2 regions of the Streptomyces sp. NPDC020731 genome follow, and region 1 is predicted to be linked to the other one. Evidence: riboswitches for the same ligand, from Rfam matches in the RefSeq annotation. Region 1 holds a riboswitch; the other holds the start of a gene.
What was found. A riboswitch is a leader RNA that binds a small molecule or an ion and turns the genes downstream of it on or off. The one in region 1 is predicted to bind thiamine pyrophosphate.

Region 1 (7,668 bases):
GGGGTCGTGACACAGGGGTCCCGACAGGGCGTGCCGCGGCCCGGATCGTGGAGCTTCCGCTTCCGGAGGGGAAAGCGGCGGCTTCGACGACCGGCCGCGCCTCGGAAGAAGGCGTGTCACGCACGCCGGGTCGGCATCGGAGGGCGTCCGGGACGGTGCCCACTCCGTTTCCGGGGGGTCTCGTACAGGCGGGTCCGGGTCCCGCAGGGACGGTCCCGTCTCCGGAGGGGGGACGGCCCTGTCTCCGGAGGGGGGACGGTCCTGTCTCCGGAGGGGGGACGGTCCTGTCTCCGGAGGGGGACGCGAGGGTGTTCCCGGGCACCCCTCCGGGGGAAACGGGCCGGGCACCCGGAAGGAAGGCGAACCGGTCAGCGGCGGAAGGTGTGCGGCCGGGGCCGTCGAAGACCCACTCAAACAGGGCGAAAGCCGCGGTGAACCGGAGTCTTGCTCCGATTCACCACCCCTGGGTCGTCACACGGCGCGATCCGCATTCCTATGATGGGCCCACGACACCGCGGGCCGCTGCGACCAGGCAGTCCGACGCGGTGCAGAAGCGGCGCGATGGTGGAGGGGTCGATGACTCAGGGGGCCGGTCAGGGACCCGAGGTGGAGCGGACGGCGACGTTGCGCGACTTCCGGGTACCCGCGTACGTGCACGAGACCGGTCCGTATGCCCAGAGCACGCACCCCGGCGACGTCGTCCCGCCCTCCGAGGAGACCTATCCGGAGGGATACACACCCACCCAGCGGGACCTCCCCGTCATCAATCGGGGGGACACTGTTCAGGTGACCGTCGATCCCGCGTCCGTCCCCGCCCCGCAGCCCGCCACCGGCCAGGGACCGCTGTATGTGGTCGGCGACGTCCACGGCTACCTCGACGAGCTGGTGGCCGCCCTCCAGGAGCAGGGGCTGCTGGACTCGGCGGGCCAGTGGTGCGCCGGCACCGCGCGGCTGTGGTTCCTCGGCGACTTCACCGACCGCGGCCCGGACGGCATCGGCGTCATCGACCTCGTGATGCGGCTGTCCGCCGAGGCCGCCGCCGCCGGCGGCTACTGCAAGGCCCTCATGGGCAACCACGAGCTGCTGCTGCTCGGCGCCAAGCGGTTCGGCGACACCCCCGTCAACTCCGGCGCGGGCACCGCCACCTTCCAGGCGGCCTGGCTGCTCAACGGCGGACAGAAGACCGACATGGACCGCCTCCAGGACCACCACCTGCAGTGGATGGCCCGCCTCGACGCCGTCGAGGAGGTCGACGGCCATCTGCTGCTGCATTCCGACACCACCGCCTACCTCGACTACGGCCGTTCCATCGAAGAGGTCAACGACACCGTCCGCGAGACGCTCACCCGCAACGACGCCGACGAGGTCTGGGACCTGTTCCGCAAGTTCACCAAGCGGTTCTCCTTCCGCGACGAGGGCGGCGCCGACGCGGTGCGCTCCCTGCTGGATACGTACGGCGGCACCCGGGTCGTTCACGGCCACAGCCCGATCCCGTATCTGACGGGCGAAGTCGGTTCCGAGGACGGCGAGGACGACAGCGGCCCCGTGGTCACCGGTCCTCATGTCTACGCCGACGGACTCGCCATCGCGATGGACGGCGGGGTCACCATGGCCGGGAAACTGCTGGTCCAGCAGTTGCCGCTGGGCACCTGACGATCCAACGGGCCGTGACCGTGCGGCCCGCAACCGCACCGTGCACGTGCCAATTTCGGTAAACCCCCTGTCACCACGCGCCGTCACCGCTCTACCATCGGCTTATCCGTAGCAGGCTCCCCTCCGTTTCTGCCCGACGGCTCGTCAGCATGCCGAGCCCCAAGCCCTACGGAGCATCGGGGGATGCACATGAACAGCGTTCCGCAGCACCTGCTGAACGAGGACCGCCAGGAATACGAGCGGATTCTCGATGAGGCGCTGCGCTCCGCACCACACCACCCGGAACTGGCCGCGGTCGGACAGCGGCTCAACTCGGAACAACTGCGCACCATGGCGCTCAACGCCACCGCGATCATCACGACGGCCGCGGCGACCGAGTACCAGCACTATGTGAAGGTCCGTGAGGAACTGCGCCGGCCACCGTCGTCGGCCACCCCGTCCGTCCGCGAGTCCGGTTCCACCGAGCCGGACACGAACGCGGTGGGGCTCGCCGCCACCGTGGGAGAGGTCGCCGGGACCACCGGGGCCGGCGCCGTCGCCGTCGTCGCCGTCCTGGCACCCGTCCTGGCCGGAACGGCGGCTGCGATCTTCCTGCTCGTCGGCTACATCCTGCGGATGCTCGACCCCGGCGCCGCGTTCGCCCGGACCATGCTCACCACGGGGTGGGTGTTCGGCGCGGTGACGGCGGTCGCCATCCTCGTCGCCGCCGTGGGCCTGCTGCTCACCGCGTTGCACAACAAGCCCTCGGCGCTCGGCGGGCCGTACCGCGAACTCGACGGGGAGGTGGCCCTGGCCAGGGACGCCTGGCACGAGGCCCTGCTGGAGCGGGGGATCCTGCCGTTCCTGCGGGACGCGCTCACCGACCCGGCGACGGTCACTGCGCTGCGGCACACGGCACCGCCCGCGCCGACCAGCCGTATCCCGCACCTGGGGTACGACCGGCCGGGTTTCTCCAGTCCGGAGGAGGGGGCGACCCGCGGCACACGGCCGAGCTACTCCAGTCCGGACTACTCCAGCCCGGACTTCGGGGGACCGGAGCACCAGCCGGAGTAGCCGGGTGGCCCGTCCGTCGGCTTGCGCTCTCCATGCCGGAGGCGCGAGCCGGGTGGACGGGGCGGAGGGCCGGGTCCGATGAAGGGCTGGGGAGGTCGGACCGGGGAGGCTCGGACCGGGTCTCAGAGAATCCCCGCCCGTCCCGCGGCCGTGATCCACTGCGGGAACTCGGACAGCAGACGGTCGTACAGTTCCGCGTCCGGCACGGTGCTGATGTCGTCGACGGCGAAGAACCCGACGTTGTCGACGCGGCGTCCCGGCAGTGTGTCGAACCGCTCCAGCACGCCGTAGTTGGACCTGCCCAGCCCCACGAACTGCCAGAAGACCGGTTCCTCCACCGCCTCGCGGAGCTCGCGCTCGATCTCCTTGTTGCGGTAGACACCACCGTCGGAGAAGAACAGGACGAGGGTCGGAGCGGACGCGGGACGGTCCCGGACGAACGCCCGCACCTCGGCGATGACCTTCTGCTCCTCGTTCTGGATGCCCACGTCCCGCATGTCGACCTGGCTGGGTTCCAGCCCCTTCTTCCGCCCGCGCCTGAACAGACCCACCTCCCCCACGCGCACATGCAGCCGCAGCCACTCGGGAAGCTCCCCCAGCCGCAGATCCGGCAACCGGGCCGGGTTCGAGGCGAAGGTCCAGGCCTGCATCTCACCGTCGTCGTCCAGCTGCGCCGCGACCGCCGCCATCCGCTCGACGACATCGGCCACGACCCCCTTGGAGTACAGGAAGGACATGGACCCGGAGGCGTCGAGTACGAGGATGACGCGCGCGGTGACCTCGGCGGCCCCGTGCTTGCGCAGACTGACCGCCACCTGCTCCTTGCGCAGCGACAACCGCTTGCGCATGTCGACGGGCAACCGCTCCTCGCCCTTGGTGAGCCGCGGGGCACCGGAGTGGGGGTGGGGCACGGAGGGCTGATGGGCGGGCGCGACCGGCACCGCGGGAGGAACGGGCGGGGACGGCGGAACCGGGGCTGCGACGACCGCGGGTGGGGCCGGGGGCGCGGTGGCCGCGGGGGAAGCGGACGAGACCTGGGGCGTGTCGTCCACGGTGATGCCGAAGTCCGTGGCCAGGCCCGCGAGTCCGGAGGCGTACCCCTGTCCCACCGCCCGGAACTTCCACTTCCCCTGCCGCCGGTACAGCTCGCCGCCGATGAACGCGGTCTCCGTCCCCGCCGCCATGTCGAACCGGGCCAGCTCGGCCCCCGCCCCGGCGTCGAGCAGCCTGAGCACCAGTCCCGGCACCTGCCCGAACGTCCCGCCGTCCGCCGACGCGCACAGCACGATCCGCTCGACCGCCCCTTCCACGGCGTCCAGATCCACCTCCACGGTGTCGGTCACGTCCCGCGCGCCACGCTGTTTCCCGAGGTGCGTCACGGCGCCGGACGTGTGACGGGACTGGTTGTAGAAGACGAAGTCCCCGTCGTCCCGCACCCGCCCGGCCTCCGTGAGGAGAAGCGCCGAGGCGTCGATGTCGGGCACACCGGGCCCGGCCGCCCAAGCGAACTCCACGCGCACCACGCGGGCATCGACGGGAAGATTGGACCCCTTGCTCATCGGACTCGCTGTCATGGGGCCAGTCTGCCCACCCGCCCCGGCGAAGGGGAGAGGCAACCGCACCTGCCGCCCCGCGGGAGCGGCACCCACCACGGGCACCGCCCCCGCGCCGCCTGCGGCGAACGCTCAGTCCGCGATCGGCAGGTACACGCGATTGCCCGCCTCCGCGAACTCCTTCGACTTCCGAGCCATCCCCTCCTCGATCTCGTCCCGGCTTCCGCCGTGTTCACGACGGATGTCCTGAGAGATTTTCATCGAACAGAATTTCGGTCCGCACATCGAGCAGAAGTGGGCCGTCTTGGCGGGTTCCGCCGGCAGGGTCTCGTCGTGGAACTCACGTGCCGTCTCCGGATCCAGGGCGAGGTTGAACTGGTCCTCCCACCGGAACTCGAAGCGGGCGTCGGACAACGCGTCGTCCCACTCCTGGGCGCCCGGGTGCCCCTTGGCGAGGTCGGCGGCATGGGCGGCGATCTTGTAGGTGATGACGCCGGTCTTGACGTCGTCACGGTTGGGCAGGCCCAGGTGTTCCTTGGGCGTGACGTAGCAGAGCATGGCCGTGCCCCACCAAGCGATCATCGCGGCACCGATGCCGGACGTGATGTGGTCGTACGCGGGCGCGACGTCCGTCGTCAGCGGGCCGAGCGTATAGAACGGGGCTTCATCGCAGATCTCCTGCTGAAGGTCGATGTTCTCCTTGATCTTGTGCATCGGGACATGCCCCGGGCCCTCGATCATGGTCTGAACATTGAAACGCTTCGCGACCGTGTTGAGTTCCCCGAGCGTGCGCAACTCCGCGAACTGCGCCTCGTCGTTGGCGTCCGCGATGGACCCGGGCCGCAGGCCGTCGCCGAGCGAGTACGTGACGTCGTACGCGGCGAGGATCTCGCAGAGCTCCTCGAAGTTCTCGTACAGGAACGACTCCTTGTGGTGCGCCAGGCACCATGCGGCCATGATCGAGCCGCCGCGGGAGACGATGCCGGTCTTGCGGTGGGCGGTGAGCGGTACGTACGCGAGACGCACGCCCGCGTGGACCGTCATGTAGTCCACACCCTGCTCGGCCTGTTCGACGACCGTGTCCTTGTAGATCTCCCAGGTCAGTTCCTCGGCCCGGCCGTCGACCTTCTCCAGGGCCTGGTAGAGCGGCACGGTGCCGATGGGGACGGGGGAGTTGCGCAGCACCCACTCGCGGGTGGTGTGGATGTTCCGGCCGGTGGAAAGGTCCATGACCGTGTCGGCGCCCCAGCGGGTCGCCCAGGTCATCTTCTCGACCTCCTCCTCGATGGAGGACGTGACCGCCGAGTTGCCGATGTTGGCGTTCACCTTCACCAGGAACCGCTTGCCGATGATCATCGGCTCGATCTCCGGGTGATTGACGTTGGCCGGCAGCACCGCCCGGCCCGCCGCGATCTCCTCACGGACCACTTCGGGGGAGACGTTCTCCCGGACCGCGACGAACTCCATCTCGGGCGTGGTCTCACCACGGCGCGCGTACGCCAGCTGCGTGACCGCCCGGCCCCCGCGGCCCCTGCGCGGCAGGCGCGGCCGGCCGGGGAACACGGCGTCCAGATTGCGCAGGCCCCCGCGCGGAGAGGTGTGCTTGATCCCGTCGTCCTCGGGACGGACGGGACGGCCCGCGTACTCCTCCGTGTCACCGCGGGCGATGATCCAGCTCTCCCGCAGCGGAGCCAGGCCCCGGCGGACGTCGGTGTCGACGAGCGGATCGGTGTACGGGCCCGACGTGTCGTACAGCGTGACCGACTGCCCGTTGGTGAGGTGCACCTGACGGACCGGCACCCGCAGGTCGGGGCGTGCGCCCTCGACGTACGCCTTGTGCCAGCCGATGGACTTCCCGGCCTCCCCGTTCACCGACGTCTCCGTCGGGTTCTGCGTGGAGGCAGGCGTGCGTGCGTCCTTGTTGGTCATGAGACCTACTCCCTACGCCGGCATTACCCGGTAACAGGTTCGGCGGTCGACGCAGCGGTTTCCGTCTGCCGACGTTCCGTGTGAAACATCACTCGCAATTCGGTGATGTTTCATGTGAAACATCGCTGGGACGGAGGTCAGCGCCCTCTCAGCCCGGTGCTCCGAGCTCCCGCGTGTACAAAAGCGCCTCCACGCTAGCGTCATTTCTGGCGCGGTGAACAGAGGGCCCATCCCGTTCTTGCGATGATCGGGCGGTGAGCTCCACTCAACCTCCTCCGTATCCACCGCCCGAACCACCGCGCACACCCGGTGCCGGAGACGGCGGCGGCCACGCGCACGGGCACAGCCACAGTCACGGCCCGGCGGCGCCCGTCTCCCAGCACCTGCGCAAGGTCATCGCGGCGATCCTGATCCCGTTCACGGCGGCGGTGCTGATCGGACTCGCCGTGCTGTGGCCGGGCGGTGCCCCGGCGCACGAGCGCACAGGCGTCGGTTTCGACCGGCAGACACAGCGCGCCACGGTCACCAAGGTGGTCGAGCTGAGCTGTCAGTCCGTCAACGCCTCCGGGGGCGTCCCGACCGGCGACACCTCCACCGCCGAGGGCTCGTCCGCCCAGCAGCAGGCGGGCGGTACCTGCAAGAAGGCGACGATCCGGGTCGACACCGGCGACGACAAGGGCCGTACGTTCAACGAGATCGTGCAGCCGGACCAGTCCCGGCAGCTGAGCGAGGGCCAGAAGGTCGTGGTCGCCTACGAGCCCTCCGCGCCCGAGGACCTCCAGTACTCGGTCACCGATGTGGACCGGCGCTTCCCGATGGCGCTGCTCGCGGGCATCTTCGCGCTCGCCGTCGTGGCCGTGGGACGGCTGCGTGGCGTCATGGCGCTGGTCGCGCTGGCGATCAGCTTCCTGGTGCTCAACTTCTTCATCCTGCCCGCGATCCTGCAGGGATCGAACCCGCTGGTCGTGGCGGTGGTGGGGGCGAGCGCGATCATGCTGATCGCCCTGTACCTGTGTCACGGGCTGTCGGCGCGTACGTCGGTGGCGGTGCTCGGCACACTGATCTCGCTGCTGCTGATCGGCTTCCTGGGCTCGGTGTTCATCGGGTGGGCCGCGCTGACCGGCAACACCGACGACAACACCGGTCTGATCCACGGGCTGTATCCCGGGATCGACATGAGCGGTCTGCTGCTGGCCGGCGTCATCATCGGTTCGCTCGGTGTCCTCGACGACGTGACGGTCACCCAGACGTCCGCGGTCTGGGAGCTGCATGAGGCCAACCCCTCGACGGGCTGGCGCGGGCTGTACCGCGCTGGCATCCGCATCGGCCGCGATCACATCGCGTCCGTGGTCAACACGCTGGTCCTCGCCTACGCGGGCGCCGCACTGCCGCTGCTGCTGCTGTTCTCCATCGCGCAGAGCAGCGTGGGGACGGTCGCCAACAGCGAGCTGGTCGCGGAGGAGATCGTGCGCACCCTGAT
Region 2 (7,668 bases), on a different contig from region 1:
TCGCCCAGTTCGCCGACGGCTACGTGTCGGCGTACATGCACCGCACGATGCCCGACCTGCCCCCGCAGATCGGTGTCCTCGTCGAGTTCGACAAGCCGAATGCGGAGATCGCCAAGGGCGTCGCCCAGCACATCGCCGCCTTCGCGCCGAAGTACCTCTCCAAGGACGACGTGCCGGCCGAGGTCGTCGAGTCCGAGCGCCGTGTCGCCGAGGAGACCACCCGCGCCGAGGGCAAGCCCGAGGCCGCCCTGCCGAAGATCGTCGAGGGTCGCCTCAACGGCTTCTTCAAGGACGCCACGCTGCTCGGCCAGCCCTACGCGCTGGACAACAAGAAGTCCGTCCAGAAGGTCCTGGACGAGGCCGGTGTCACCCTGAAGCGCTTCACGCGCATCAAGGTCGGCATCTGAGTCCGTACCGCGACGGGCGCGCGACCCCGATAGGGTCGACAGCAGTCGTTCGGACACGCGTCCACGCGCGCGTGCCGGACGACAGCAGATCTGACGAGGAGGCCATTGCCGCATGGGATGCGAACCACGCCCCACCGGCAATGGCCTTCTTCGTATGTGCAACACGTGAAAGAGGCGGGATCCCCGATGACCACCAAGGCTGAGAAGAGCGACGACGGCAAAGTAAGCGGCCGGTTTCTGCTGAAGCTGTCCGGAGAGGCCTTCTCCGGTGGCGGGGGCCTGGGCGTCGACCCCGACGTGGTGCACGCCATCGCGCGTGAGATCGCGGCCGTCGTACGGGACGGCGCGCAGATCGCGATCGTCATCGGCGGCGGCAACTTCTTCCGCGGCGCCGAGCTCCAGGTGCGCGGCATGGACCGCGCCCGCTCCGACTACATGGGCATGCTCGGCACCGTGATGAACTGCCTCGCCCTCCAGGACTTCCTGGAGAAGGAGGGCGTCGACTGCCGCGTGCAGACCGCCATCACCATGGGGCAGGTCGCCGAGCCCTACATCCCGCTGCGCGCCGTACGGCACCTGGAGAAGGGCCGCGTGGTCATCTTCGGTGCCGGAATGGGCATGCCGTACTTCTCCACCGACACCACCGCCGCCCAGCGCGCCCTGGAGATCGACGCCGAGGCACTGCTCATGGGCAAGAACGGTGTGGACGGCGTCTACGACTCCGACCCGAAGACCAACCCGGACGCCGTGAAGTTCGACGCGCTCGGCTACGGCGAGGTCATCACCCGGGACCTGAAGGTCGCCGACGCCACGGCCGTCACGCTCTGCCGTGACAACAGCCTCCCGATCGTCGTCTTCGAGCTTCTGAAGGAGGGCAATATCGCCCGCGCCGTCAAGGGTGAGAAGATCGGCACGCTGGTGGGCGACCAAGCCGGCCGCAACTGACCGGGGGATGGACAATGTCCTGCCGGTCGGGAACCGTGCAGGAAGAAGACGCGACGCAGCCGGCCGCCGCCCCCGATGAGGAACCGCGGCCGGGCCTACTCAAGACACGCAGGAGCAAGTGGTGATCGAAGAGACCCTCCTCGAGGCCGAGGAGAAGATGGAGAAGGCCGTCGTGGTCGCCAAGGAGGACTTCGCCGCGATCCGCACCGGCCGTGCGCACCCGGCGATGTTCAACAAGATCGTGGCCGACTACTACGGCGCGCTGACGCCGATCAACCAGCTGGCCTCGTTCTCCGTGCCCGAGCCGCGCATGGCCGTGGTGACCCCGTTCGACAAGAGCGCGCTGCGTAACATCGAGCAGGCGATCCGCGACTCCGACCTGGGCGTCAACCCGAGCAACGACGGCAACATCATCCGTGTGGTGTTCCCCGAGCTCACCGAGGAGCGCCGCCGTGACTACATCAAGGTCGCCAAGACCAAGGGTGAGGACGCGAAGGTCTCCATCCGCTCCGTCCGCCGCAAGGCCAAGGACGCCATCGACAAGCTGATCAAGGACGGCGAGGTCGGCGAGGACGAGGGCCGCCGTGCGGAGAAGGAGCTCGACGACACCACCGCGAAGTACGTCGCCCAGGTGGACGAGCTCCTGAAGCACAAGGAAGCGGAGCTGCTCGAGGTCTGATGAACGAATCTTCCTGGGGGACGCCGCAGACCGGGTACTGGGGGTCGTCCGATCACGGGCCCGGCCGGGGGGCTGCCCCGGCGGGTCACGCGTACGATGCGCACAACGCGCAGCACACGCGTCCCATGCCCATCGTGCCCGACGTAACCGAACACGGCGGAGACCAGGATGTGGACCGGGGGGCCGTCCGGCTGAGCGGCCCCTTGTTCCGAGACGAGCCGACGCGGGCCCGCCCCCTTCCGGGGGAGGTGCCGCAGAATCCGGAGCCCATGCCCGACGCCCCGCAGCCGGCGCCCGCACCGCAGAAGAAGAGCGCGGGGCGCGATCTGGGTGCCGCGATAGGTGTCGGCGTCGGACTCGGCGTGGTGATCGTCGCGTCGCTGTTCGTCGTCAAGGCCGTCTTCGTCGGCGTGGTCGCCGTCGCCGTGGTGGTGGGCCTGTGGGAGCTGACGTCGCGGCTGCAGGAGCGCAAGGGCATCAAGGCGCCCTTGGTGCCGCTCGCGCTGGGCGGTGCGGCCATGGTCGTCACCGGGTACGCCCGGGGGGACGAGGGCGCGTGGGTCGCCATGGCGCTCACCGCGCTGGCGGTGCTGGTCTGGCGTATGGCGGCGCCGCCCGAGGGCTACCTCAAGGACGTCACGGCGGGCGTCTTCGCGGTGTTCTACGTGCCGTTCCTGGCGACCTTCGTCGCCATGATGCTCACCGCCGACGACGGCGCGTGGCGCGTCCTGACCTTCCTGCTGCTGACGGTCGTCAGCGACACCGGCGCGTACGCGGTCGGCTGGCGCTTCGGCAGGACCAAGCTCGCCCCGCGCATCAGCCCCGGCAAGACCCGCGAGGGCCTGCTGGGCGCGGTGACCTTCGCGATGGCCGCAGGCGCGTTGTGCATGCAGTACCTGATCGACGACGGCAGCTGGTGGCAGGGCCTGCTCCTGGGCCTCGCGGTCGCGGTCAGCGCCACACTGGGTGACCTCGGCGAGTCCATGATCAAACGCGATCTGGGCATCAAGGACATGGGCACGCTGCTTCCCGGCCATGGCGGCATCATGGACCGTCTGGACTCGCTGCTGCCCACGGCACCGGTGGTGTGGCTGTTGCTGGTGTTGTTCGTCGGGTCCGGCTGACCCGTACCCGCGTGGCCGGATTCGGGCCCCCGTCCTCTCCGGGCGGGGGTCCGCCGCTGTCCGGGAGGGCCAAGGCCGCTCCATGGCGCAGGCGAGGCGGGGGGACGACGGCAGGTACTGCGGTGACCTGCCGTGTCGATGGTGCGAGGCGCTCCTCGACCAGAAGGGCCGCCGCAGGCCGCGCCGCTACTGCGGCCCATGGCACCGCACGAAGAGCCACGTCGCCAACGTCTTCGTCGTGATCGCCGGCCTGTTCCGAGTCCGACCGGGCCACCCGTGTGGATCTGCGACACTGGTAGAGCCATGCCTAAGCCCGGAGAACTCATTTTTGTCGCGCCGCGCGGAGCCAAGAAGCCGCCGCGGCACCTTGCCGACCTCACGCCCGCCGAGCGCAAGGAGGCGGTCGCCGCGGCCGGTGAGAAGCCGTTCCGCGCCAAGCAGCTCTCGCAGCACTACTTCGCGCGGTACGCGCACGACCCGGAGCAGTGGACCGACATCCCGGCCGGTTCGCGCGGCAGGCTCCAGGAGGCACTGCTTCCCGAGCTGATGACGGTCGTACGGCATCTGTCGACCGACCAGGGCACCACCCGTAAGACGCTGTGGAAGCTGTTCGACGGGACGCTCGTCGAGTCCGTGCTCATGCGTTATCCGGACCGGGTGACGATGTGCATCAGCTCCCAGGCCGGCTGCGGCATGAACTGCCCGTTCTGCGCGACCGGGCAGGCCGGCCTCGACCGGAACCTGTCCACCGCCGAGATCGTGCACCAGATCGTGGACGGGATGCGGGCGCTCCGGGACGGCGAGGTGCCCGGTGGCCCGGCGCGGCTGAGCAACATCGTCTTCATGGGCATGGGTGAGCCGCTCGCCAACTACAACCGGGTCGTCGGGGCCATCCGTCGCCTCACCGACCCCGAGCCGGACGGGCTCGGGCTGTCCCAGCGCGGGATCACCGTGTCCACCGTCGGTCTCGTCCCGGCCATCCACCGGTTCACCGGCGAGGGCTTCAAGTGCCGGCTCGCCATCTCGCTGCACGCCCCCGACGACGAGCTGCGCGACACCCTCGTCCCCGTGAACACGCGGTGGAAGGTGCGCGAGGTCCTCGACGCCGGGTTCGAGTACGCGGCCACCTCCGGGCGGCGGCTGTCCATCGAGTACGCGCTCATCCGGGACATCAACGACCAGGCCTGGCGCGGCGACCGCCTCGGACGGATGCTCAAGGGCCGGCCGGTGCACGTCAACCTCATCCCGCTCAACCCCACGCCCGGCTCCAAGTGGACCGCCTCCCGCCCCGAGGACGAGAAGGCGTTCGTGGAGGCGATCGCCGCGCACGGCGTGCCGGTGACGATCCGGGACACCCGTGGACAGGAGATCGACGGGGCGTGTGGTCAGCTCGCCGCGAGCGAGAGGTAATGTGACTCGCGTAAGCACATCTTCATATTCCGACAGGGGAGCGCCACAGCGCTGAGAGTGCGGCACCGGCCGCAGACCCTCCGAACCTCGCCCAGGTCATTCTGGGTAGGGAGATCGGTCATCACTCGAGCTGTTGCGCCCTGCCCGGGACCTCTCAGAGGGGTCCCGGGCAGGGCCGCGTCTCTTCCTGGTCACTCCAGGAGGAATCAAGTGGGCATCACCAAGAAGGTCACGGTCCTGGCCGTCGGGCTGGGGCTGGTCACGCTGTCCGCGTGCGGGTCGTCCGACGGCGACGACTCGAGCGGGGGCGGGTCGTCCAAGACCGTGACCCTCGTCAGCCACAACTCGTGGGCCGTGTCGAAGGACGTCGTCGCCGCCTTCGAGAAGCAGTCCGGCTACCAGCTGAAGGTCCTCGAGGACGGCGACGCCGGGCAGGCCGTGAACAAGGCCATCCTCACCAAGGACAACCCCCAGGGCGATGTCTTCTTCGGCGTCGACAACACCCTGCTCTCCCGCGCCCTCGACAACGGGCTGTTCCAGCCGTACGAGGCGAAGGGCTCCGATCTGATCCTGCCCGAGTACCGGGTGGACCAGGACAAGCACCGGGTCACCCCCGTCGACAGCGGTGACGTCTGCGTCAACTACGACAAGGCGTGGTTCAGCGAGCACGGCCTGACCCCGCCGAAGAGCCTCGACGACCTGGTCGAGCCCGAGTACAAGGACCTCCTCGTCACCGAGAACGCCTCCACCTCCTCGCCCGGCCTCGGCTTCCTGCTCGGCACGGCAGCCGAGTACGGCGACGAGGGCTGGCAGGACTACTGGAAGAAGCTCAGGGCCAACGGCGTGAAGGTGGTCGACGGCTGGGAGCAGGCCTACAACGAGGAGTTCTCCGGCTCGGCCGGCGGCAGGAAGGCCAAGGCCGACCGTCCGCTGGTGGTGTCCTACGCCTCCTCGCCGCCCGCCGAGGTCATCTACGCCGACCCCAAGCCGGACACCGCCCCCACCGGCGTCGCCGAGGGCACCTGCTTCCGCCAGGTCGAGTACGCGGGCCTGCTGGACAACGCGAAGAACCCCGAGGGCGGCAAGGCGCTGCTGGACTTCCTGATCAGCAAGCGGTTCCAGGACGACATGCCGCTCAACATGTTCGTGTACCCGGTGCGGGAGGCCGCCCAGGTGCCCGAGGAGTTCGTGAAGTTCGGACCGCAGGCGAAGGACCCGCAGACGATGGACCCGGAGAAGATCGCCACCAACCGTGACCAGTGGGTCAAGTCGTGGGCCTCGCTCGTACTGAAGTGACGCGGACCGCGGCGGGGCGGCGCGGGAGCGCGGCGCGGCTCGGCCTGATGGCCGTGCCCGTCGCGTTCTTCGCCGTCTTCTTCGCCTACCCCGTCACCGCGATCGTCGCGCGCGGACTGAAGGCCGACGGGACCTGGCACCTCGGGCGGATCGGGGACGTACTGGCGCAGTCCGACGTCCGGCAGGTCCTGTGGTTCACCACCTGGCAGGCCCTGCTCTCGACCGCCCTCACCCTGCTGGTCGCCCTGCCCGGCGCGTATGTCTTCGCCCGTTTCGACTTCCCCGGCAAGCAGGTGCTGCGGGCCGTGGTCACCGTGCCGTTCGTGCTGCCGACGGTCGTCGTCGGTACGGCGTTCATGGCGCTCGTCGGACGCGGCGGACTCCTCGACGAGCTGTGGGGTCTGCGGCTGGACACCACCGTGTGGGCGATCCTGCTCGCGCACGTCTTCTTCAACTACGCCGTCGTCGTACGCACCGTGGGCGGGCTGTGGTCCCAGCTCGACCCGCGGCAGGAGGAGGCCGCGCGGATGCTCGGCGCCTCGCGGTTCGCGGCCTGGCGGACCGTCACCCTGCCCGCGCTCGCGCCCGCCGTGGCGGCGGCGGCGCTGATGGTCTTCCTGTTCACCTTCACCTCCTTCGGTGTGGTGCAGATCCTCGGCGGGCCGACTTTCTCCACCCTCGAAGTGGAGATCTACCGGCAGACCTCCGAGATCTTCGACCTGTCCACGGCCGCCGTCCTGACGATGATCCAGTTCGTTGCGGTGGGCGCGATCCTCGCCCTGCACGCCTGGACCGTACGGCGCCGGGAGACCGCGCTGCGGCTGGTGGACGCCTCGGTGACCGCACGCCGGCCGCGCGGCGCCGGGCAGTGGGCGCTGCTGGGCGGAGTCGTCGCCACCGTCGCCGTACTGCTCCTGCTGCCGCTCGCGGTGCTGGTGGAACGCTCCTTCGGGGCCGCCGGCCTCGGCTACTACCGGGAGCTGACCCGGGACGACGGGGGAGTGTTCCTGGTCGCGCCGATCGAGGCGGTCGGCAACTCGCTCCAGTACGCTGTCGCCGCCACCGCCATCGCCGTGGTGATCGGCGGCCTCGCCGCCGTGGCGCTGACCCGGCGGGACGCGGGACGGCTGGTGCGCGGCTTCGACGCGCTGCTGATGCTGCCGCTCGGGGTGTCCGCGGTGACCGTCGGCTTCGGTTTCCTGATCGCCCTCGACGAGCCGCCGCTGGACCTCCGCGCCTCCTGGATCCTGGTCCCGCTCGCGCAGGCGCTGGTCGGCGTCCCCTTCGTCGTACGGACGATGCTGCCGGTGCTGCGGGCCGTGGACGTACGGCTGCGGGAGGCGGCGGCGGTGCTCGGGGCGTCGCCGTGGCGGGCGTGGCGGGAGGTGGACCTGCCGCTGGTGCGGCGGGCGCTGCTGATCGCGGCCGGGTTCGCGTTCGCGGTGTCGCTGGGCGAGTTCGGGGCGACGGTGTTCATCGCGCGGCCGGAGAACCCCACCCTGCCGGTCGCCGTGGCGCGGCTGCTGGGGCGGCCCGGGGACCTCAACTACGGCCAGGCGATGGCCCTGTCGACGATTCTGATGATCGTGTGCGCGGTGGCGCTGCTCGTCCTCGAGCGGCTGCGGACCGACCGGACCGGGGAGTTCTAGATGCTGCTGAGCCTTCAGGCCGCGACCGTCCGCTTCGGCGGGCGGCCGGTGCTGGACGCCGTCGACCTGGGGGTCGCGGAGCACGAGATCGTGTGCGTGCTCGGTCCCAGCGGCAGCGGCAAGTCCACGCTGCTGCGGGCGGTGGCCGGACTGCAGCC

Region 2: another riboswitch for thiamine pyrophosphate. It lies ahead of ACH4VX_RS13455 (thiamine ABC transporter substrate binding subunit); the one in region 1 lies ahead of thiC (phosphomethylpyrimidine synthase ThiC).

Annotation. Positions count from the first base shown of each region.
Region 1 is NZ_JBIRTN010000010.1:150,277-157,944, forward strand. It holds gene ACH4VX_RS17630 (LacI family DNA-binding transcriptional regulator) at 1-10, shown strand, start outside; gene ACH4VX_RS17635 (metallophosphoesterase family protein) at 562-1,653, shown strand; gene ACH4VX_RS17640 (hypothetical protein) at 1,837-2,706, shown strand; gene ACH4VX_RS17645 (VWA domain-containing protein) at 2,829-4,280, opposite strand; gene thiC (phosphomethylpyrimidine synthase ThiC) at 4,392-6,188, opposite strand; TPP riboswitch at 6,181-6,371, opposite strand; gene ACH4VX_RS17655 (YibE/F family protein) at 6,443-7,668, shown strand, end outside.
Region 2 is NZ_JBIRTN010000007.1:253,280-260,947, forward strand. It holds gene tsf (translation elongation factor Ts) at 1-407, shown strand, start outside; gene pyrH (UMP kinase) at 594-1,352, shown strand; gene frr (ribosome recycling factor) at 1,474-2,031, shown strand; gene ACH4VX_RS13445 (phosphatidate cytidylyltransferase) at 2,031-3,155, shown strand; gene rlmN (23S rRNA (adenine(2503)-C(2))-methyltransferase RlmN) at 3,459-4,565, shown strand; TPP riboswitch at 4,590-4,695, shown strand; gene ACH4VX_RS13455 (thiamine ABC transporter substrate binding subunit) at 4,776-5,861, shown strand; gene ACH4VX_RS13460 (ABC transporter permease) at 5,909-7,510, shown strand; gene ACH4VX_RS13465 (ABC transporter ATP-binding protein) at 7,511-7,668, shown strand, end outside.